Regions from separate parts of the Enterococcus diestrammenae genome, predicted to be linked through region 1. Evidence: predicted binding sites of a transcription regulator. Region 1 holds the regulator's gene; the other holds the start of a gene.
The links. Region 1 encodes CtsR, which represses protease genes until heat stress. Its sites were predicted from a motif close to TTGGTCAAAAAAGGTCAAANA; they were not measured.
Positions count from the first base shown of each region.

Region 2: clpB (ATP-dependent chaperone ClpB) is a predicted target of CtsR. The motif match lies at 6,972-6,992, and genes of this name have one in related genera.

Region 1 is NZ_JBMRGR010000006.1:41,858-53,366, forward strand. It holds gene purR (pur operon repressor) at 197-1,015, shown strand; gene glmU (bifunctional UDP-N-acetylglucosamine diphosphorylase/glucosamine-1-phosphate N-acetyltransferase GlmU) at 1,227-2,603, shown strand; gene ACO03U_RS05745 (ribose-phosphate diphosphokinase) at 2,913-3,887, shown strand; gene ACO03U_RS05750 (iron-sulfur cluster repair di-iron protein, ric) at 4,161-4,460, shown strand; TPP riboswitch at 4,528-4,631, shown strand; gene thiT (energy-coupled thiamine transporter ThiT) at 4,695-5,291, shown strand; gene ACO03U_RS05760 (hypothetical protein) at 5,573-6,346, opposite strand; gene ACO03U_RS05765 (class A sortase) at 6,611-7,327, shown strand; gene ACO03U_RS05770 (CtsR family transcriptional regulator) at 7,643-8,104, shown strand; gene ACO03U_RS05775 (ATP-dependent Clp protease ATP-binding subunit) at 8,222-10,753, shown strand; gene ACO03U_RS05780 (hypothetical protein) at 11,044-11,496, shown strand.
Region 2 is NZ_JBMRGR010000005.1:103,383-114,891, reverse strand. It holds gene lepA (translation elongation factor 4) at 1-1,533, opposite strand, end outside; gene fabZ (3-hydroxyacyl-ACP dehydratase FabZ) at 2,128-2,565, opposite strand; gene ACO03U_RS05390 (GNAT family N-acetyltransferase) at 2,936-4,156, shown strand; gene clpB (ATP-dependent chaperone ClpB) at 4,210-6,816, opposite strand; gene ACO03U_RS05380 (lysylphosphatidylglycerol synthase transmembrane domain-containing protein) at 7,041-8,084, opposite strand; gene ACO03U_RS05375 (DUF1294 domain-containing protein) at 8,129-8,407, opposite strand; gene glmM (phosphoglucosamine mutase) at 8,859-10,214, opposite strand; gene ACO03U_RS05365 (CdaR family protein) at 10,377-11,509, opposite strand, start outside.

The DNA.
Region 1 (11,509 bases):
TTTTTTGTGTTGGTATTATGTTTGGCTTCATAAAGGAACTTGCGTCGACTTAATTCCGAGAGTTGAACGAGTTTTTGCAATCCTCCTTACAAAATAGACAAATGCCGAACTATTTCTCTAATTTCATATAAAATGATAGCTTTTTTGCTGGTTAACCAGTATAATAAGGCGAGAAAATAACAGGAGGTACACAATTTTGAAAATTCGGCGCAGTGAACGCTTGATCGACATGACCCATTACTTGTTGGAGCATCCTCATGAATTGATACCGTTGACCTTTTTTGCCAAACGCTATGAATCAGCCAAATCTTCTATTTCCGAAGATTTAGCTATTGTGAAGAAAACCTTTAAAATGCGAGGAACCGGGATTTTAGAGACGATTCCAGGAGCCGCCGGTGGGGTATTATTTGTGCCGGAGATTAACAAAGAAGATGCACGAGCTTATATTGAGAAACTGTGTGATGAGATGAGTCAGCAAGATCGTTTATTACCAGGGGGCTATGTGTATTTGTCGGATTTACTGGGACAGCCGGATTTGTTGCGACAAGTAGGGCGAATTATCGCGTCTAAGTACCTCGACCAAAAAATTGATGCGGTGATGACGGTGGCGACCAAGGGAGTTCCTATTGCCCAAGCAGTTTCCTACTATTTAAATGTGCCCTTTGTGATTGTGCGTCGAGACTCTAAAATTACGGAAGGCTCGACAGTAAGTGTAAACTATGTTTCTGGATCATCAGAACGGATTGAGAAGATGGAACTTTCAAAACGCAGCTTGGCTCGAGGATCACGAGTCCTGGTGGTGGATGACTTCATGAAAGGTGGCGGTACAGTCAACGGAATGAAGAGTCTCATCGAGGAGTTTGAGTGTGATTTGGTTGGAGTAACTGTCTTTGCTGAAGCAAAATTTAAGGGTGTTCGGGCAATCAATGAGTACACTTCTTTACTGTTTGTAGAAGATGTAGATACCCGCACGAAAACAATTAGTGTGGTGCCAGGAAATTATTTTGAAGAGTAAGCAGATAATAAACCAGCGGAAATCTTCTTTCTGCTGGTTTTTGTTAGCAATAAAGTAAAAATTAAACAGCAGTATAAATGCAGATTGGTCTACATAAGAATAGTTGAAAACTCATGGCGGGTAGGCTAAACTTAAGCGTAGACTTTTAGTATGTAAATTTGGTAGGTACGGTTGCTAACGACGGGACTACTGATTATTCGGAGGAAGATTCATGACAGAACGGTATGCCATTATTTTGGCTGCGGGTAAAGGAACTCGCATGAAATCAAAACTATATAAAGTGTTACATCCAGTATGTGGCAAACCGATGGTAGAACATATCATCAATCGGGTAGAAGAGACGGCTCCTGCTGAAATCATTACGATTGTCGGTCACGGGGCGGACAAAGTGAAAGAACAGCTGGGTGACCGCACCAAATATGCGTTACAAGCAGAACAATTAGGTACGGGTCACGCTGTGTTACAAGCAGAAAACTTCCTAAAAGGTAAACCTGGAACGACGCTAGTCATTTCTGGCGATACCCCATTATTGACTTCAGAAACGTTGCAAAATCTTTTTGATTACCATCAAGGGAAAAATGCCAGTGCGACGATTTTGACTGCTAAAGCTGAAGACCCAACAGGCTATGGACGAATTATTCGGGATCATGTCGGTATCGTAGAAAAAATTGTTGAACAAAAAGATGCGACGCTGGAAGAAGCCCGCATTCAGGAAATCAATACAGGCACCTATTGTTTTGATAATGAATTGTTATTTGATGCCTTGAGCAAATTGGATACGGACAATGCACAAGGGGAATACTATCTGACTGATATTATCGAAATTCTCAAGAGTGAAGGCAAAAATGTCGCGGCTTACTTGACGGAGGATTTCGATGAATCGCTGGGAGTCAACGATCGTGTGGCATTAGCTAAAGCCAATGAAATCATGCGTCAACGAATCAACCATCAACACATGGTCAATGGGGTCAGCTTCATCGATCCGGCGGCAACCTATATTGATGATGGGGTGGTAATCGGTGCCGAAACCGTTATTGAACCAGGGGTGTACTTAAAAGGTAACACGGTGATTGGTAGCGATTGTGTGATTACGACCAATTCCCAAATTGTCGATTCGACGATTGAAGATGGTGTAGTTATCAAAACCTCGGTAGTTGAAGAAAGCATTGTCCGCAGTGGGGCTGACGTAGGGCCTTACGCTCATTTGCGTCCCAAAGCTGAGATTGGTGTAAATGCCCATATTGGCAATTTTGTCGAAGTGAAAAAAGCAACGATTGGTGAAGGAACCAAGGTTGGCCACCTGACCTATGTCGGGGATGCAACCTTAGGCAAAGATATCAATGTAGGTTGTGGGGTCGTCTTCGTCAATTATGATGGCAAAAACAAACACCATACAACGGTTGGCGATCATAGCTTTGTCGGCTCCAATGCCAATTTGATTGGACCGGTGGACATCGCTGCTAACACGATTATCGCAGCTGGCTCGACCATCAACAAAGATGTGCCAGAAGGAGCAATGGGTATCGCTCGGGCTCGACAAGAAAATAAAGAAGATTTTGCTAAACGATTTCCTTTTTTCCAAGAATAACATGTCATTTGATGGTCTCGTCTCATTTCTGGACGAGGCCATTTTTGAGGTCCTTAAGGTGGTAGGAGTGTCATTTTTTAAGAAGGGGAGGAATTTGTTTGTGAAACGAATCTTTCCTGAAGATAAAAAAATAAGCCGGCTGCCGTTGGGACTTCCTTCTAAGCTGTTTCACAGAGTTGACGAAAACACTTGATTTATTTCATGAAAATGACTAATATTTACTTGAAAGTAACAGGTTCTCATCTGTCTATCTGCTGCGGTGTCCCAGGTACCGTAAGCCATCATGCAAGGAAGAAAGCGGAGGTTCTCATGTCTAACCATTATTTTGATCCAAGATTGAAGATTTTTGCCTTGAATTCCAATCGGCCCTTAGCGGAAAAGATTGCGGAAGCGGTCGGCGTCGAGTTGGGTAAATGTTCAGTGAATCAATTCTCTGACGGCGAGATTCAAGTGAATATTGAAGAAAGTATCCGGGGTGCCCACGTCTATGTCATCCAATCTACCTCAAGTCCTGTCAATGATAATTTGATGGAATTGTTGATCATGATTGATGCTTTGAAACGGGCTAGTGCGAAAACTATCAATGTGGTTATGCCGTATTATGGTTATGCTCGCCAAGACCGTAAAGCACGCTCTCGTGAACCAATCACTGCCAAATTAGTTGCCAATATGATTGAAAAAGCAGGAGCTAATCGCCTTGTCTGTCTAGATTTGCATGCGGCTCAAATTCAAGGATTCTTTGATATTCCAGTGGACCACTTGATGGGGGCACCATTGATTGCCAACTATTTCTTGGACAAAGGAATTCAAGGAGATGACGTGGTTGTGGTATCGCCTGACCACGGTGGTGTGACACGGGCACGTAAATTGGCCGAGTTCTTGAAAGCGCCGATTGCCATCATTGACAAACGTCGGCCAAAAGCTAACGTTGCTGAAGTCATGAATATCATCGGACATGTTGAAGGCAAAACTTGTGTCCTGATCGACGACATGATCGATACAGCCGGCACCATCACTTTAGCTGCCAATGCTTTGAAAGAAGCCGGTGCTAAGAGTGTTTATGCTTCTTGTACGCATCCAGTTCTTTCTGGTCCTGCGATGCAACGGATTTCAGACTCCGCTATCGAACGCTTAGTCGTGACCGATTCCATCAACTTGCCAGAAGACCGTAAGATTGAAAAAATCGATGAGATCTCTGTTAGTGCTTTGATGGGTGAAGCGATTAAGCGAATCCATGAAAACAAACCAGTTAGTCCTTTGTTTGAAACCAATCAACCACAATAAGCAATTGCAAAAGAAGCAGGGCCACTAACTTGGTGGACTGCTTTTTTTGCGTGGGGAAGGGAAAATAGGGAGACTTAGGAGCCGAGAATTTACCGTTATCCATCGTCGACCTGCCATCGTTCATAAGCTTTATCGTCAATTTTGGTGGGTCCTGGTATCCTCTTTCGGATTAAAAATGTTTTTCTTGATAGCCATCAAGTTCTTCTGCTAGCCAGACAGGTATACTTCGTGATGGCAAGAAAATTTAAGCATTTATTGAAAGAAGGATTATGAATGACTAAAGTGACCGACTATCTCAAAGAAAATCAAGCAACCCTCGATTTATACACCACGGCGATTACCCGTGCTCATGGCGCTCATCATCCAGAAGTTTTTCAGGTGAAAGCTCTCTATGATAGCATCAGCCAAAAATTGGCGGAGACTACTGAAAATCCGGATCTTTCGGCAACGTTTGCCCAATTACGGGAACTTACAGCAGACTACCAGATACCAGATGATGTCTGCCCCACCTTTACCGCTACCTACCAAATGTTGGCAAAAGCCGACAGCTTACAAGAGGAAACGGAAGGCTGAAATTCCTCTTCCATTTTCTGAAAAATATGCTAAGATGGAGCTGTACCAAAATAACTGAATATAGAACACGATCACAAAGGGGAGCCATGCCATTGGCTGAGAATGAGTGAACTCTAAACCCTCTGTACCTGTCTCGATAATGCGAGCGTAGGAATTGTGACGACTTAGAAGTAGCATATACTTCTCCTTTGTAGATTGTGACTGTTCTATAATCTGCAATGGAGGAGTTTTTTTATGAATAAAAATCTGCGAGTCTGGATCGAAGGAACGATTATCGCCGCGATGGGGATGGCTTTGTCTTATATTCCCATCCAAACGGCAAATGCAGCCTTGGATTTGTCTTTAGGGTTGGTGCCGTTGGTGTTGTATTCTTATCGGCGAGGTGCGCTGGCAGGGATGACAGCAGGCTTTGTCTGGGGCTTGTTAAATATCGTCTTAGGTTCGGCGATGAAGAACTTTATCAGTGTCCCGCAAATCATTTTTGAATACCCCTTTGCTTTTGCCTTTGGTGGCTTGGGCGGCTTGTTGGGGACTAAAGTTCGCCTTAGTGTGCAAAAAGGTTATCAAAAACAGATGGTGCTGTACATTGTCTTGGGTGCGGTGCTTGCGTGTCTCTCCCGTTGGTTTTGGCATTTTTGGGCGGGGGTCTTCGTTTGGGGCGCCTATGCACCAGAAAATATGAGTCCTTGGCTGTATTCTTTTTCCGTCAACGGTGCCTCCGCTTTAGGGAATATCATCTATGTAGCGGTAGTTTTGGTGATTCTGGTCAAAGTTGCTCCTAGGTTGTTTATCCCGAAAGACGATCATGGTGTTTGGTCGGCTACAAAATAAGTTGTAAACCGGTACTTATCGGCAACCGTTAAGTGATTGAACCACTAAAAAAGCTGCATTTTCCACATCATTTGGAAAATGCAGCTTTTTTGCTGGATCAAGGAAGGTCAAAATTTCGGCTGTCAGAAGCCTTAAATAGCCAGTTTCATCTAAGATCTAAGCAGAAATCAGTAAAAAAACTGAGGAATGAGGCCTGTTTTATAGTCGCCTATAATTGGTTCCCTGATATTTTGAGGGATGCTTCGAAAAATAAGGCCATCCTGTATTTTTACAGGCTTACTTTAATTGGTTAGAAAAAGGAGATCTTTGTCTTCGTAGGTCACTTGCCATTGGCGTCGGTCTTGTTGGTAAATCAAATGGCCGACGAGCATGTCATCTTTGGTAAGTTCCTCATTTTTTCGAAAACTACCATCTTCAATTAAGTAGATGGGAATTTTATAATCTTGGCCTTCTGTGTGGGCCGACTGGAAGCAAAAGACGACACCTTCTTGAAAAAGACCTTTCATCTCTCGTAAAAGACTGATATCAAGTTTTTCTACTGGAGTTGCTTTGCGGAAAAATGAACGGCGGTCGTTGATTTTTTCCAAGACTGTCCGAGTGAGTTTGTCAGCGAGAATCCGATAATACTCATCTAAATAGCGATAGTAAACCCGGGAAAGCTCGTCTTTCAAATCGAAGTAAACGAAATTATTCTGCAGTTTATAGAAAAATGGCGAGTGGAGATGGGTTTTCATGTGGCCAAAATACAGCAACTCACTGATTTCTAAGGGTGTCAGTTCTTTTAGCAGGGCACTGTCATTAAAGTCAATCCATTTGATATCCTCAGAAATCCGATTGCGAGCCAGTTCATCGAAATACTGTTTGACGCCTTCATTTCCCCGCAAAATTTTCAAACCGGTGTGGGTTTCATATTCACCGTAATCAGAGGAAGGGTCTAGAAGCAGGAGATTTTTTGGCTGATGGACGATGCCATGATAAAATTCTAAGGGACTAATGCCCCGTGACAAAACGGCATTGCTGGTAGTATCAATATGTATGTAAATCATTTTTGTCATGGGGCGCCCCCTCCTTTTTCCCGATACTACCATCATACAACAACGAGGGATTTCGTGGTGTTTCGTTTCCTTTAAAGTTTGATTACAGAAAGGGCTTTCTTTTGCAATCTTTTGCTAGTCCAGCCAATTTTTAGAAAATCCGCTCCGCAAAAGAAGGTTGCGTTTTCTTAAAACTAGCGAGGCTGTCTGGAGCTACCATAGCCGGTGTGCTGTTTTCTATGGTAAAATAAAGGCGCTAGCAATCAAATGAGGGCGGGGCTTATTATGAAAAAGAAAAAACATCGGGGAAGAAATTGGCTTATCAATATCTTTTTACTACTGCTTTTGGTAGTCGGACTGGTATTGGTTTTTAATAATCAAATCAAAAACGTGATTATCGACCATAATGGCGAAAAATTTGCGGTTTCTAAGCTTACGAGAGAAGACATCGTAAAAAATGAAGAAAAAGAAGCGAGCTTTGATTTTGAAGCGGTAGTTCCTGCTAGCTCCGAGACGGTTTTCAAAGCCCAATGGCAAAATCGTAACTTACCAGTAGTCGGTGGTATCGCCATACCCAAAGTGGGCATTAATTTACCAATCTTTAGAGGTGTTGCCAACGAATCTCTCTTGTGGGGTGCTGGCACCATGTTTCCTGATCAAAAGATGGGGGCGGGCAATTATTCTCTGGCCAGTCATCGTGCCTATGATAAAGGGTATTTATTCGAACCATTAGATCAGACTCAAATTGGTGACGCCATTTATCTGACAGATTTGGAAAATATCTATGAGTATACCGCTACCTTGAATATTACTGTTTTACCCACTGAGACGCAGTACATTGAAGAAGTCCCAGACAAAAAACTAGTCACTTTGATTACTTGTAATGAAATCGGCGGGACCAAGCGGGTAGTCGTTCAGGGGGAACTAAAATCGGTAACTCCTGTAAAAGAAGCAACGGCTGAAGTGTTGGGATATTTTGAGATGGATGTAAAACATTATTAAATTTCGGCATCAATTTGAATAAGCGACTAGCGCTAACCACTTCACGGGGATATCAGTGAAGTGGTTAGCGCTTTTTTTCTGAGCTTTTATCAGGCTTTTGGTGGGGAAGAATTATCTAAGGGTTACAAAAGCCAGCGTTACAGCAAGAATTCTTAACAAACCTGTCCCTCCTGTTCGTCTTTCTTTAATTATTTGAAAATCTTCGGTATAATTGATTATGGTCAGAATTAGTCAATGAAATCGCCAAAGCCTTGGCATTTCAAGGAAAAATGATTCTGCAAAGTTGCAATGATACTGAAGATAGGAGGATTCGTCATGACACGTCATAATACTTCAGATCTGATCGAGGCCTATCTGAAGAAAATTCTGGAAGATAGTGAGATAATTGAGATACGTCGAACGGAGATGGCCCAGCAGTTTAATTGCGTGCCTTCTCAGATAAATTACGTGATTAATACCCGTTTTACGATTCAACGGGGCTACACCGTGGCTTCAAAACGCGGTGGTGGCGGTTATATTCGCATTGAGAAGGTTAAGATTTCCGATAAACACCGCTTTTTAGAACAAGTCGCGGAATTGGTCGACGAGGCGTTGACGGAAAAAAATGCCTTGGCGATCATTCAAAAATTGTATGAAGAAGAGTTGTTGACCCAAAAAGAAGGCAATTTGATACTAGCGGTAATGGCTCAATCCACCTTGGCGGATTACCAAGAAGCAGACAAGATTCGCGCCAGTTTAATGCGTGCGGTATTGGAACGTTTAAGTTACGAAAAATAAGCATGCTGAAAGCCAACGTAACGGAGACAACATCGTCAGTGGTAACCAGCTAAAGTTAGCAACGAAAACCAGAGACTGTCACAGCTGCGGCGTCAGACAGCGGGAAGAAGGTAAGTTATGGAGGAATTGTTTACAGAACGGGCCAAGGCAGTATTGGCCATTGCGCAAGAAGAAGCAAAAACATTCAAGCACCAATCAGTGGGTTCTGAGCATTTGCTCTTGGCTTTAGTGATTGAACAAAATGGCATTGCCGGCAAAACGTTACGGGAATTAGCCATCAGTGAAAACGATATTCGTGAAGAGATTGAACATTTGACGGGTTATGGGACCGTGAAGAGCTACCCAGCTGGCGTTTATTTGCCATACTCTCCGCGGGCGAAGCAGATTTTTGCTTATGCCGGTGACGAAGCCAAACGCTTTGGCGCTCCCCAAATCGGTACGGAACATATTTTATTGGGCTTGTTGCGAGACGATGAGATCTTAGCGTCCCGGATTATGATTAATCTAGGGATGAGTTTGGCCAAGATGCGGCAAGTATTGAAGAAAAAAATGGGCCTCAATGAATCCAAAACCAATAACACAGGAGCCGCTAGTCGCCGTCGTCAAGCAAGTGGTCAGCAACAAGGGACACGACAAGGGGGCGTGCAACAAGGTACCCCAACGCTAGATAATTTGGCGCGGGATTTGACGAAGCTAGCCAGAGAAAACCGTCTAGATCCCGTGGTGGGCCGGACTAAAGAAGTCAAACGCCTGATTCAGATTTTGAGCCGACGCACCAAAAACAACCCTGTCTTAGTAGGGGAACCTGGTGTCGGTAAAACAGCCATTGCGGAAGGACTAGCGCAACGAATTGTGGCGGGAGAAGTCCCCGAAGACATGGCAGAAAAACGCTTGATGATGCTAGATATGGGCTCATTAGTTGCTGGGACCAAATATCGTGGCGAATTCGAGGATCGGATGAAAAAAGTCATCGATGAAATCTACCATGATGGTCAAGTCATCTTGTTTATTGATGAGTTGCATACCTTGATCGGAGCTGGGGGAGCAGAAGGCGCGATTGATGCTTCCAATATTTTGAAACCAGTCTTGGCTCGTGGAGAATTGCAAACCATTGGGGCCACCACGTTAGATGAATATCAAAAATATATTGAAAAAGATTCGGCTTTGGAACGTCGTTTTGCCAGAGTTCAAGTGGATGAACCAACGGCGGAAGAAGCGGTAGAAATCTTGCGAGGCTTGCGACCACGTTATGAAGACCATCATGGGGTGGAAATCACGGATGATGCATTGCAAGCAGCGGTCCAGTTGTCGGTGCGCTACATCAATTCCCGCCAGTTACCAGACAAAGCCATCGACTTGATGGATGAGTCAGCTGCCAAAGTGCGTTTGGATCGGGCGGACGAGCCGTCGCAACTAGCGCGACTACGGGAAGAAATTACCCAATTGATGCATGAAAAAGAGCAAGCTATTCAGGAGCAAGATTTTGAGCTGGCGGCTCGCTTGCGTCAAAAAGAGAAAAAACTCAGCCAACGTTTGGCGGAGTTGGCTTTCGCGGAGACCAAAGAGGCAGCCGGCTTTTCAAATAAGGTGACTGCAGAAGATGTAGCGACAGTGGTTTCTCAGTGGACTGGGGTACCGTTGCAACAGTTGGAGAAAAAAGAATCCGAACGCTTGTTGGATTTGGAAAAAATTCTTCACCAACGCGTAGTCGGACAAGATGAAGCCGTAACTGCTGTCTCACGAGCGATTCGTCGGGCCCGCAGTGGTTTGAAAGATCCCGACCGGCCGATTGGCTCCTTTATGTTCTTGGGTCCAACGGGTGTCGGGAAGACAGAACTTGCTAAAGCCTTGGCGGAAGCGATGTTTGGCTCGGAGGATTCCTTGGTACGAGTGGACATGTCCGAGTTTATGGAAAAATACAGCACCAGTCGTTTGATTGGTTCACCTCCAGGCTATGTCGGTTATGAAGAAGGCGGGCAATTGACGGAGAAAATTCGTTCAAAACCTTATTCTGTGATTTTGCTAGATGAGGTGGAAAAAGCCCATCCAGATGTGTTCAATATCTTACTGCAAGTCTTGGATGATGGTCATTTGACGGATTCTAAAGGTCGCAAAGTCGATTTCCGTAACACGATTTTGATCATGACTTCAAATATTGGTGCCACCCAAATTCGTGAAGAAAAGAATGTCGGTTTCAATGTGACCGACATTACCAAAGACCACGGTAAGATGCAAAAACGTATTTTGGAAGAGCTGAAAAAAGCCTTCCGTCCAGAATTTTTGAACCGAATCGATGAAACAGTGGTCTTCCGTTCCTTGAAGGAAAACGAAATCCACGAAATCGTCAAAATTATGAGCAAAGCCATCATCAAACGGATGGCTGAACAAGATATTCGCCTGAAAATCACTCCGGCAGCCTACGATGTCCTGGGGAAAGCTGGCTTTGATCCTGAATACGGTGCCCGACCAATCCGTCGCGCGCTGCAAAAAGAAGTCGAGGATCGCCTCAGTGAAGCCTTGCTGAGCGGCCAAATCCACCTTGGTGAGCAAGTGACGATTGGGGCTAAAAAAGGAAAGATTACGTTGACGGTGAAAGAAGACGCTAAAGTTCCTAAAGGGGCAACCGGTAAAGAAACAGCGCTAGTGTAAGATTTTTCCAGTCAGATTGCTGAAGGAGTTCTGCTATCCAGAGTTGATGGCAGGGCTCCTTTTTTATAGATAAAGAACTTATAGAAAATTAAGCTCCAAAAAGCTTGATGTATCAGGAATTAAGTGGCTTATCATGCCGACATTGTGATGGCCGAAAAAGGTGAAATTTAGCGACCTAGGAATTGGGTTGACGGTAGCTAGATCGGCCGGCTTTCATGAACTAGCCTTTACGAAATCAGTGGTTTATAATGGAGAAAAGTTTTCGATTATTCAAAAAGGAGCAACTGACTGTGCCTGCTATCGTATACAAATTAATTCCCCAAGATCCCTTCTTTGAGTTGCCGGAGGAGTTGGTGGTACCTTTTAAGCAAAAAATGAAAACAATCAATGACGACAATCGCGTGGAAATCACCGAACGAGTGCAGTTTATCGACGCTGGTGAAGAATTTCATGGGATTTGCTGTCCTTTTTGTGATGCAGCACTTGACCCGCTGTGGTGGCATCAAAAAATGGCCGCTTTTTATGCTCGAACACAAGGTTTTTATGATTTGACAGTGACGACGCCCTGTTGTGAGCAGTCCACCAGTCTAAATGAGCTAGTTTATGATTGGCCCCAGGGATTTGCTAGTGTTTCGGTGCAGACCACCCATGAGGCAAGCTTGCCGATTTTGAAAGAGGCAGCGCTAGAATTGACTGGTGTACCTTGGCGCTGGGTGAAAGCACGGTACGAGGTATTTGATTGAAGCTTTTCTACCA
Region 2 (11,509 bases), on a different contig from region 1:
CTCGTATGCGAAATCTCGGTGAACGATAAAGCTTAGAGCATCGACTTTTTCGGCGTTCAACAAGATATCCATCTTCACTAATTTGCTTGGCCGGTAGCCAGACATTTCGTAGTCAAAAGAAGCATAGCCTTTGGTGGAGGATTTCAGTTTGTCAAAGAAATCAAAGACGATTTCAGACAAAGGGATTTCATAAACCACATTAACCCGGTATTCATCCAAATAATCCATCGTGACAAAATCGCCACGTTTTCGTTGGGAAAGCTCCATAATTGCCCCCACATAATCGTTTGGCACCATGATTTGAGCTTTGACATAAGGTTCTTCCACGTCTTGGATCGTCACCGGATCAGGAAAATCAGCTGGATTGTCCACGACTGCCACACTGCCATCGGTCTTGTTAACATGATAAATAACAGATGGTGCAGTGGTAATCAATTCCAGATTGAATTCTCGCTCCAAGCGTTCTTGGACAACATCCATATGCAATAATCCTAAGAAACCACATCGGAAACCAAACCCTAAAGCTTGAGAGGTTTCTGGTTCAAATTGTAAGGCCGCATCGTTTAATTGCAGTTTTTCCAAGGCTTCCCGTAAATCATTGTAACGAGATGTATCGATTGGATATAACCCACAATAAACCATCGGATTCATTTTTCGATACCCAGGGAGTGCTTCTGTAGCTGGATTCTCGGCTAAAGTGACAGTATCCCCCACTCGCGTATCTGCTACGGTTTTGATAGCAGCAGTGATATAGCCAACATCCCCTACCATCAAATAATCCCGTTGAATAGCTTTTGGTGAAAAGACGCCCACTTCGGTCACTTCAAAGGTCTTCCCATTACTCATCAGCTGAATTTTATCGCCAGGACGCACGACACCATCCATCACTCGGATATTTAAGACAACCCCACGGTAACTATCATAAACAGAGTCAAAAATCAACGCTTTCAAAGGTGCTTCGAGATCGCCATCAGGAGCTGGAACATTGGTGGTGATTTGTTCCAAAATATCTTCAATCCCAATACCGGCTTTGGCGCTGGCGAGGACAGCTTCAGACGCATCAATACCGATAACATCCTCAATCTCTTGCCGAACACGTTCGGGATCGGCAGCCGGCAAATCGATTTTATTGATCACCGGTAAGATTTCTAAATCATTATCCAAGGCCAAATAAACATTAGCCAACGTTTGCGCTTCAATCCCTTGAGCCGCATCCACTACCAATACAGCACCTTCACAAGCCGCCAAACTTCGGGACACTTCGTAAGTGAAATCCACGTGTCCAGGCGTGTCAATCAAATGGAAAATATAGGTTTCCCCGTCTTTAGCTGTGTAATTTAATTCAATGGCATTTAACTTGATTGTAATGCCTCGTTCCCGCTCCAAATCCATGGAGTCCAACAGTTGATCTTGCATTTCCCGCTTGGTCACGGTATGCGTTTGTTCCAAAATCCGGTCCGCCAAGGTGGATTTTCCGTGATCGATATGAGCAATAATGGAAAAATTACGAATCCGTTCTTGCCGTTTTTGCATTTCTTGTAAGTTCAACTTGATTCCTCATTTCATATTCTTTCAAATGCCCCTCTGAGCCTGGTACCTTCAATTTCAAAAATGCCTCGCAGCATTTCACTACGGCTTTTGATAATTTACTCCAGCCTTCTCATTATACCAACGAAACTGAGGAATTTAAAGGAATTTTCCGTCAGCTATCAGAAAAGGGGGAAACCTTGCTTCTTGAGAGACCCTCATTATTGTGGTGTGATGGGTAATATCAACTAAAAACTGGTGACATTTGCTAGTCTAGCATAGTTTTTCTGCTTAGATGTAGCCTATGTACAAAAGCGTCTTCAGTTCTCGAACATCCTTAACACAACAAGAAGTGTAGTTTTCTTCCGTAAAAAACCCTGGTTTAGCAACACGGGCTGCTTTTATTTTGTTACTTATAACAGTATGATTCTTCATAAACTAGATGCTCATCGAGACTATGAAAGAGCTGACTTTCGTTACTATGATGGCTAGTGTTCCTGCTTTCTAGGTCTAGCTAATTCAAAGAGGAGTCGCCCTTAGATTTTTTCTAAAAGGCGACTCCTCGATTTTAGCAGTAACGACCGATGATTTCTTATTTTCTTAAGCTTCTTGATTAACGATAAAGGTGAATTCTGCTTCACAGACACAGTTTTCGCCAACGTAAGCCGCCGCATTGGCTGTTCCCACGGGGCCTTTTAGCTTGATTATTTCAAATTCACAGAAAAGTACATCTCCAGGGTAGACTTTCTCATGAAATTTGGCCCGGTTAATCCCACCGATATAAGCTCGTTTCCCCAGAAAGGCTGGTGATTTCAAAATTAAAACGGACCCGGCTTGCGCCAAGGTTTCTAAAATCAAGGTTCCCGGCATCTGAGGATCTTGAGGGAAATACCCTTGGAAAAAGTCTTCATTGAAGGTGATATTCTTTTTGGCGCGGATTTTTTTACCCGGCTCTAAGGACTCCACGGCATCAATATAATATATTGGAAAACGATTTGGGATTAAAGCCATAACCTCTTGTACGTTTAACTCGCTCATTAGATTTCCTCCTTTGTTGCTGAATAGATTCAGCTTACGGAGCCAAAAATAACACATCTCAATCAGTGAGCAAAGTTTTTTGCTTGTATCACAAGAGAAAATCTGGATCGTTGTCGCTGGTCATTTTCCCTTTGAGCCAAGCACACCCCTTTCATCAATAGACCAAGAATATGGACCAAGAACTCTCATCGCTAATTATCTTCCTTGACAAGAAATCTTTCCTGCTAAAAACGGAGTGATTCCTCTTCTTGATTTTTTAAGAGATGATTTCATTTGAATCCATCGAAAAAGTTTCTCTTAAGAATCAGACAAACATGAAGGAGCTGGAAACTTCTGCTATAATGAAAAAAAGTCTATTGGAGTTGAAAGTATGGAATCAGATTTCAGACAAGATCTAGAAATCCGCCCCTTGGGTCCCGAACACGTGCAACAATTTAATGAATTATTGGCTTATGTTTTTCAAATCACCGATGCGGACATTGAAGAAAGTGGCTATGATAGTAAAAAGGAAATGATCAAATCCAAACAACCAATCTTGGATTTGTCCAAGGTCTTTGGCTGGTTTCACCAGGATCAGTTAATCAGTCAGATTGCCATTTATCCTTGTGAAGTCAATATCCACGGAACTAGCTACAAAATGGGAGGGGTCACCGGAGTAGGTACCTATCCGGAATATGCTGGTCACGGTTTAATGCAAGAATTGATCCGGGTGGCTTTGAGTAATATGCGAGAAGATGAGCAGTGGATTAGTTATCTATATCCCTATAACATCCCCTACTATCGTCGCAAAGGCTGGGAAATTATGAGTGATAAACTCAGTTTCAAAATCCGCGACACCCAGTTGCCAAAACCTGTCACCGTCTCGGGAACGGTGGAACGTAAAGGAGTCACTGATGCCGATGTTTACACGGTTTATAATCAGTTTGCGGCTGCCAATCACGGTGCCTTAACCCGCTCAAGCTTTCACTGGGAAGAATACTGGCGTTATGAAAATGAAGAGGAACGGACTGCCGCGATTTACTATGATGCCCAAGGGAAGCCTCAAGGGGTACTCTTTTATTGGGTAGCCGAAGAAGTCTTTCATATTAAAGAGATGTTTTATTTAAATCAAGAGGCTAGAAATGGTCTCTGGAATTTCGTCTCCGCTCATTTTTCGATGGTCTATTGGGTCAAAGGGGATATATATAAAAATGAACCCTTAGCTTTCTTGTTGGAGGACAGTCAGATTAAAGAAACTATCGAGCCTTACTACATGGCCCGAATCGTGGATGTCGAGCAATTTTTGGCACAATTTCCCTTCACCGCTTTTGACCAGAGTTTTCATTTTCAGGTGACTGATCCAGTGGCTACTTGGAACAATGATAATTTCTCTCTCACTTGGTCGGCAAAAGACAATCGCGCCCTCGTCACCCGCGAAGCTTTGGGTGAAGCGGTCGTTCTTGATATCCAGACTTTAAGTTGTCTGTTGATGAATTATCGCAGAGCCTCTTATCTGGCTCGCATTGAACGCTTAACCACAGATGCTCAAACCTTGAAAACTTTGGAGCATATCATCCCCGATACCGAAGCTTATTTTAGCGATTATTTTTGATGAAAACGAAAAGAGAGGATTGGCAAATGCTGCCTATCCTCTCTTTTATTGGTTTATTCTTCCACTAATGCTTCATTTTGAAAGACTAGCTGATTGTCCAACAGATGAATCGTCACTTTCGTTTTCGGCATCACCCGACCAGAAACAATCTCTTTAGCCAATGGTGTTTCCAACTCACGAGTGATGAAACGACGCAACGGCCGAGCACCATAAGCTGGTTCATAAGATTTTTCTGCGATCCAAGTACGGGCGCTATCGTCTATTTCCAAATAGATTTCTTGGTTTTCCAAGCGACGGGAAAGTTGTGCGATAATCTTGTCCACGATTCCTTTGACATTTTCCAAAGAAAGAGGGGTAAACAAAATCGTATCGTCAATCCGATTCAAAAACTCTGGTTTGAAGTGGCCTCGCAATAAGGTCATCACTTGTTCTGAAATAGTTTCTGGGATCTTCCCATCGGCAGTTACCCCTTCTAGGAGCAGTTGTGAACCGATATTTGAGGTCATGATCAAAACGGTATTTTTGAAATCGACAACTCGGCCTTGTGAATCTGTCAAACGACCGTCATCCAAGACTTGCAACAACAGATTGAAGACGTCGGGATGGGCTTTTTCGATTTCATCCAACAAAACGATCGTGTAAGGATTGCGTCGGACCGCCTCAGTTAATTGGCCTCCTTCTTCATAGCCCACATAGCCTGGAGGTGCCCCCACCAAACGACTGACCGCGTGTTTTTCCATATACTCACTCATGTCAATCCGCACCATGTGGTCTTCCGAATCAAAGAGGTTTTCAGCCAAAGCTTTAGCCAACTCCGTTTTACCGACACCAGTTGGCCCTAAGAATAGGAATGAGCCTAATGGTCGATTCGGGTCTTGTAAACCCGCCCGTGCCCGGATAACTGCATCACTGACTGCATCGACCGCTTCATTTTGACCGATTACGCGATTGTGAAGGGTCTCATTGAGTTTCATGAGTTTTTCCCGTTCCCCTTCCACCAGCTTGGTCACGGGGATACCGGTCAAGCGTCCAACGACAGTGGCAATCTCGTTTTCCGTCACCGATTCTTGAACCATTTTCAAATCATCTTTTTGGGCTTTGTCCTCTAATTGCGCCAATTCTTTTTCCAATTGAGGAATTGTACCGTGCCGCAAGACTGCTGCTCGTTCCAAATCGTAATTGTTTTCGGCATCTTCCAACTCGTGGCGTGCTCGATCAATTTCTCCTCGTTTAGTGGAAACGGCATTGACTTCTTCTTTTTCCGTCTCCCACTGCATCTTCATAGCGTTGGCTTCTTCTCTAAGTTCGGCCAATTCTTCCTGCAAGGTTTCTAAACGTTTTTTCGAGGCATCGTCGGTTTCTTTCTTCAACGCAGCTTCTTCAATTTCTAACTGCATCAAACGACGGGTTACTTGGTCCAATTCAGTCGGCATCGAATTCATTTCCACACGAATCGTCGCACAGGCTTCATCCACTAAGTCAATCGCCTTATCCGGTAAAAAGCGGTCGGTAATATAACGATCTGATAAGGTTGCTGCCGCTACCAAAGCATTGTCATGAATATTTACGCCATGATGGATTTCAAAACGTTCCTTTAAGCCTCGCAAAATGGAAATGGTATCTTCCAAAGTTGGTTCTTTCACCAAGACTTTTTGGAAACGACGCTCTAGGGCTTTATCTTTTTCCATATATTGGCGATATTCATCCAAAGTCGTCGCACCGATGGTATGAAGTTCACCACGAGCCAGCATCGGTTTCAATAGATTTCCCGCATCCATGGAGCCTTCTGTTTTGCCAGCACCTACGATATTATGGATTTCATCGATAAAGAGTATGATGCGTCCATCTGATTTTTTAACTTCTTGCAACACAGCTTTCAAACGTTCTTCAAACTCACCACGGAACTTGGCACCAGCGATCAACGCTCCCATATCTAAAGAAAAAATCGTCTTGTCCTTCAAATTTTCAGGAACATCTTTTCGCACGATTCGTTGGGCTAACCCTTCGACGATAGCGGTTTTACCCACACCAGGCTCACCGATTAAAACAGGATTGTTTTTCGTTTTACGACTCAAAATCCGGATGACATCGCGGATTTCTTCATCTCGACCAATAATCGGATCCATCTTGCCATTTTTGACTTGTTGAACGAGGTCCACCCCATATTTTTCTAAGGCTTTGTATTGTTCTTCTTGATTTTGTGAGGTCACTTTTTCCCCTCCCCGCATCTCTTCTATATTTTTACGAATTTCTTTTTCCGTCAAACCTTGACTGGTTAAGTATTTGGTCAAAGAAAAGTTTTTAAGCTTCATCAAAGCCAAGATCACGATTTCTGTTGATAAAAATTCGTCTTCAAAACCTTGACGTAGCTGATCTGCTTCTTGCAATAAGCGATACAAATTTTGACTCATCGATTGACCGTATTGGACATTGCCACCTTCAATCGTTGGGTATTCATCCAATAAACGATCGACTTCTGCTTCAAAAGCCTCCACGTTTAAGCCGGCATCGGTATAAAAATTACGCCCAAAATGATTGGCTTGTAGAAAAATTTTCCACAGGTGGAGAATATCGATTTCTTGGTGGTGGCGAGTCACTGCGATTTGTTGTGCCTCAGCTATGGCTTCTTGTAAAGTCGTTGTCATTTTTTCAATGTTCATTACTTCACGCCCTTTCTAGCATGTTCAGTTGGTGATTGAAAAGAGCCTAACGAGACCCCTTGATTCACCAAAAAGCTCTGAGCAGATTACTCAAAGCTAGTAATTGTCATGAAGGATAAGGTTGCACCCAACCTTACAAAAATTAGTATACTCTTTTGGTCAACATTGGTCAAACATTTACACTTACTTTTACTATTCTTTTCATCTGTAAAACAACCGGTCCCTTAAGTTTCTTCCTTCCCCTCATCTTCTTTACTTTCCTGAATCTCCGTCTGAATCTTCCGTCGCTGACTTACCAAAAAATACCCAAATCCAATCAAAAAGGGCCAGACATATGATGCGAAACGATACAAAAGCAGTGAACTAACCGCATCGACAGTTCCTACTAAGGGTTTAAATAAGAGCAAATAGACAAACTCAAAGGACCCAATTCCCGCTGGTGTAGGGATTGATCCGGCTAAAATCACTGCGAAACTCGTCAACCCAAAAGCTAAAAAGAAATTCAACTCCGGGTGTTTTGGTGCCAGTACCAAGTAAGGGATGACAAACCAGAAAACCACTTTCAAAAGATTCAACAAATAAATACGAAAGATTAACGGCCGCTCTAGTAGGATACTGTCCACAGCTTCTCGCAATGAATAGATTTGCAAGTTGATCTTATCCACGGCATTCTGAAATTGTTTGCGTTTCATAAATTTATTGCTAAATTTGACAAACAAAACCTGAAACTTCAGACTCAAGGTTAAAGATAACAACACCGCAACAATCACAAAAGTCACAACCATGGCAAATAAAACTAGCCAGAGAATCAGCGGTCGTACTCCTTGGAAGAAGACCAGCTGCAGGATCAGACTGATCAAGGCCCAGGTAAATAAGGCGACCTTATACATCACCATGTGCAGCGCGGTGACCCCGACTCCCTGAGATAGACGCAATCCCTTGCTATGATAAAAATTGACCTCCGCCACTAAAGTTCCTGCGCCGAAAGTAACCAAACGATAAAAAGCAGCGTAACACATAGCCAGAGCCCCATCGCCTCTGCTAAACGTTTTCTGAAAGCTTCCCGCCATCTTTCGCAGGTTTTCCCCCTCGACTAGTATGTACAGGCTTCCACAAAGAATCACACCTCCTACTATCAAAGGTGGTGTCTGAAATAATTGTGCCAAAATATCTCTTAAGGAATTTTTGATCAAATAACCCAAAATAATAAATATCCCAATCACAAATAGAATATTTAGCAGGGCCTTTAGTGCCGCTCGCTTTTTCATAGTTTACTCCTCAATATGCAAGGCCTGCCCCGCTTTTTTTGACTTTACCTGAAGTAATACCAAACCACGCCTCCGATTGCGAACAGCAACCCTAAGCTAAAACAGATCGTAAAGTATACTTTTCGTGTTTTGTGGTGAAAGACTTGCTGACCGAGAATCCCACCTAAACCGCCACCAACTAATCCTAATAATAGAAGCGTTTTTTCAGAAATCCGCCAGCTATCCATCTTTGCTTTCAGTTTATCTAAGCCCATTAATAAAAAAAGACTGATATTGACAATGATTAAATAAATTGCTAATGGGTGTTGTTTGATAAAGTCCATCTCAACCCCTCCATTCTCTATTAAGAATAACGCAATTAAGGCGTAACCGTAAAGCTTTAGGGTTTCATCCCCTTCGCTAGGTCACGTTTTATTCCTTAGTTCCAAAAATGGCTTTATTTTCAGCAAGCTGACCACCGGCTGCTAAACTTGAGTAAAAAAGTCGGTTGCCTTGTTTTCGATAAATTTCTCGGGTATAGGAGCAGTAAATGCTAACTATAGAGCTTACCTACAATAGGACTAACCGATTTTGTTGGTAAACTTTTTTATCACTTATTGAATTACGGTATTCTAGTCAGCGTTTGAAATTTATAGGAATTGAAAAGAAGCTGATCTTCCAATAAAAAATATTGGAGGATCAGCTTCTTTTACTTGCTTCTCACGTATAGTAACGTTCAATTTCTGCAGGCGAGACTGAGGGTTTTGTCACAACCCCTTCAGTCACATTTTTAAATTAATCCAAACCAATCTCTTCACGAACAACGGCTGCAATTTTCTCAACATAGTAGGCTACTTTTTCATCGGTTGGTGCTTCAGCCATTACCCGGAGTAAAGGCTCGGTACCGGAAGGGCGGACTAAAATGCGACCTTCACCATTCATTTCAGCTTCCGCTTCTGCGATTACTTTAGCAATAGCTGGTACTTCCATCGCTCCGTCTTTGTTAGACACGCGGATATTTACCAATTTTTGCGGATAAATTGTCACTTCACTAGCCAATTCAGAAAGTTTTTTTCCGGTTTGCTTCATGATGTTCAACAGTTGGATCCCGGAAAGCATCCCATCACCAGTTGTATTGAAATCCAGGAAGATCATATGACCGGATTGTTCCCCGCCGAAGTTGTAATCATTTTTACGCATTTCTTCGACGACATACCGGTCGCCAACTTGCGTGATCACATCTTTCAAGCCAATATTTTCAACGGCTTTATGGAAACCCAGATTACTCATAACTGTGGTTACAATAGTAGCTTGTTTCAAGCGTTTTTTCTCAGCTAAGTATTTCGCACAGATATACATAATCTTATCGCCATCCACGATATTTCCCAGTTCGTCTACAGCAATCACACGGTCGCCATCACCATCGAAAGCCAAACCAGCATCTGCTCCTTTTTCAACTACAAATTGAGCTAAGGCTTCTGGGTGAGTCGAACCGACGCCATCGTTGATATTCAGGCCATTGGGTTTTGTCCCAATCGTGAAAAATTCAGTTTCCAGATCAGCAAACAAACGATTCACGGTGGTGGCAGTCGCTCCATTTGCTGCGTCTAGACAAACCTTCATTCCAGCTAAATCTCCTGGGATAGTCTGTTCTAGAAATTGAGAATATTTCAATAGCCCCTCTGGAAATTCTTCCACGGTCCCTAAGCCTTCCGCCGATGGTCGTGGGAGCAAATCTTCTTCGGCATCCAACAAAGCTTCAATTTCCAGCTCTTGCTCATCTACCAATTTGAAACCATCTCCACCAAAAAACTTAATGCCGTTATCTTGGGCTGGATTGTGAGAAGCTGAAATCATGACACCGGCACTGGCTTTTTGGACACGAGTCAAATAAGCAACTCCGGGTGTGGAAATAACGCCTAATTGAAAGACCTCAATCCCCACTGATAACAAACCGGAAATCAGTGCGGTTTCCAAAAGTTGTCCAGAAATTCGCGTGTCGCGGCCGACTAAAACCCGCGGACGCTTATCGCTATTTTCGTGTTGACTTAAGACATAGCCTCCACAACGACCTAATTTAAAAGCCAATTCCGGCGTCAATTCTACGTTTGCTTCGCCTCTGACACCATCAGTTCCAAAATATTTTCCCATATTCTTAATACCCCTCGTTCATTTTCATAATTTGTGTATTGTAAATTGCTCCAAGCTGTCTTACTAAAGCGCCACACTCAAAAATCAAGCAGCGCTAGCTTTTACTTACTAGTTTGCCCATTGTAACAGATGCATCAATCCTGATCGACTAGATGCTTTTTGCTATTTCATTTCAGTAGAAGAGGATTCGTCAGCATCATTGACTGCCATTTGGAGAGAATCTCCTTGACTGGTAGTTTGACTGGGCCCTTGAGCAGTTTGACTGCTCTCACTAGTGGTTTCAGTTGAGGAACTAGTGGAGACTTCAGACTCCTCACTAGTCGTCTTACTGGCTGAATCATCAGCGCTCTCTGATTGCTCAGTGGTTGTTTCTTCATCTGTACTTGTAGATGTAGTACTTGGTTTTGTCTGTTCCTCGCTCTTGCCACTATCTACAGCTGAGCTACTAGGCGTACTGCTACTTGGCATCAGCCGCGGAGAGATAGTCACCGTCACTTCGGTGGGATCGACAGTCAAACCACTTTCCACTGGAACATGGACTTTTTGTTTTGTTTCTTTGGTAATGCCGGAAACATCCACCGGTACGGCAATACTTTCGATGGTGTCCAATTTACTTTGCTCGCCACCAATAATAGCCGTATTTTCAGCCAAAGATAAATTATAACTGGCGACATTTGAAGCCTGCTTTCCCGTTTGTTCTGGGTAAAGGTAGACTTGCTTTTGTGGTGCTGTTACGGTGATATTCACGGTCACTTCTGGCGGATCTGCCACGACGCTTAAGACGTTGCCTTCTTTATCCATAGCTTGAACTCGCACGGTTTCTTCAAGGTTGTGGTCGGTAAGCTTCGTCGGATCCACCGTCGCCACCAAGCGATCGATTTCGGCTAATGTTTGGGAGCCAGTTGTGATATTCACCTTCTCAGGATTTACTGCCACACTATCAACGGTAAAACCACTTTCCAAATTACTGGTTGAATAAGCGGGTTCGACTGGCATTTCAGCACTGGTGCGGCTTTCAATAGTTACAGTAATTTTGGTTGGTTCAATGGTACCGGTCACGGCGGAACTCATATTTTGAATTCGCAGCTTGACTTCATGGGTGCCTTCCCCTAGACCAGTCAAATCAGCAATGACTTGAAAGCCTCGGGTGTCAGCATTGGCTTCAGTGTTTAGTTGGATTCGATTGATACTGGATAGCTTCACTGCCACAGTTGGATTGTAGCCGTGAATATAATACTTTTCATCATCGTACAACGCCTCAATGCGCACATTGTTAACCGTCTCTTCAAAGGATT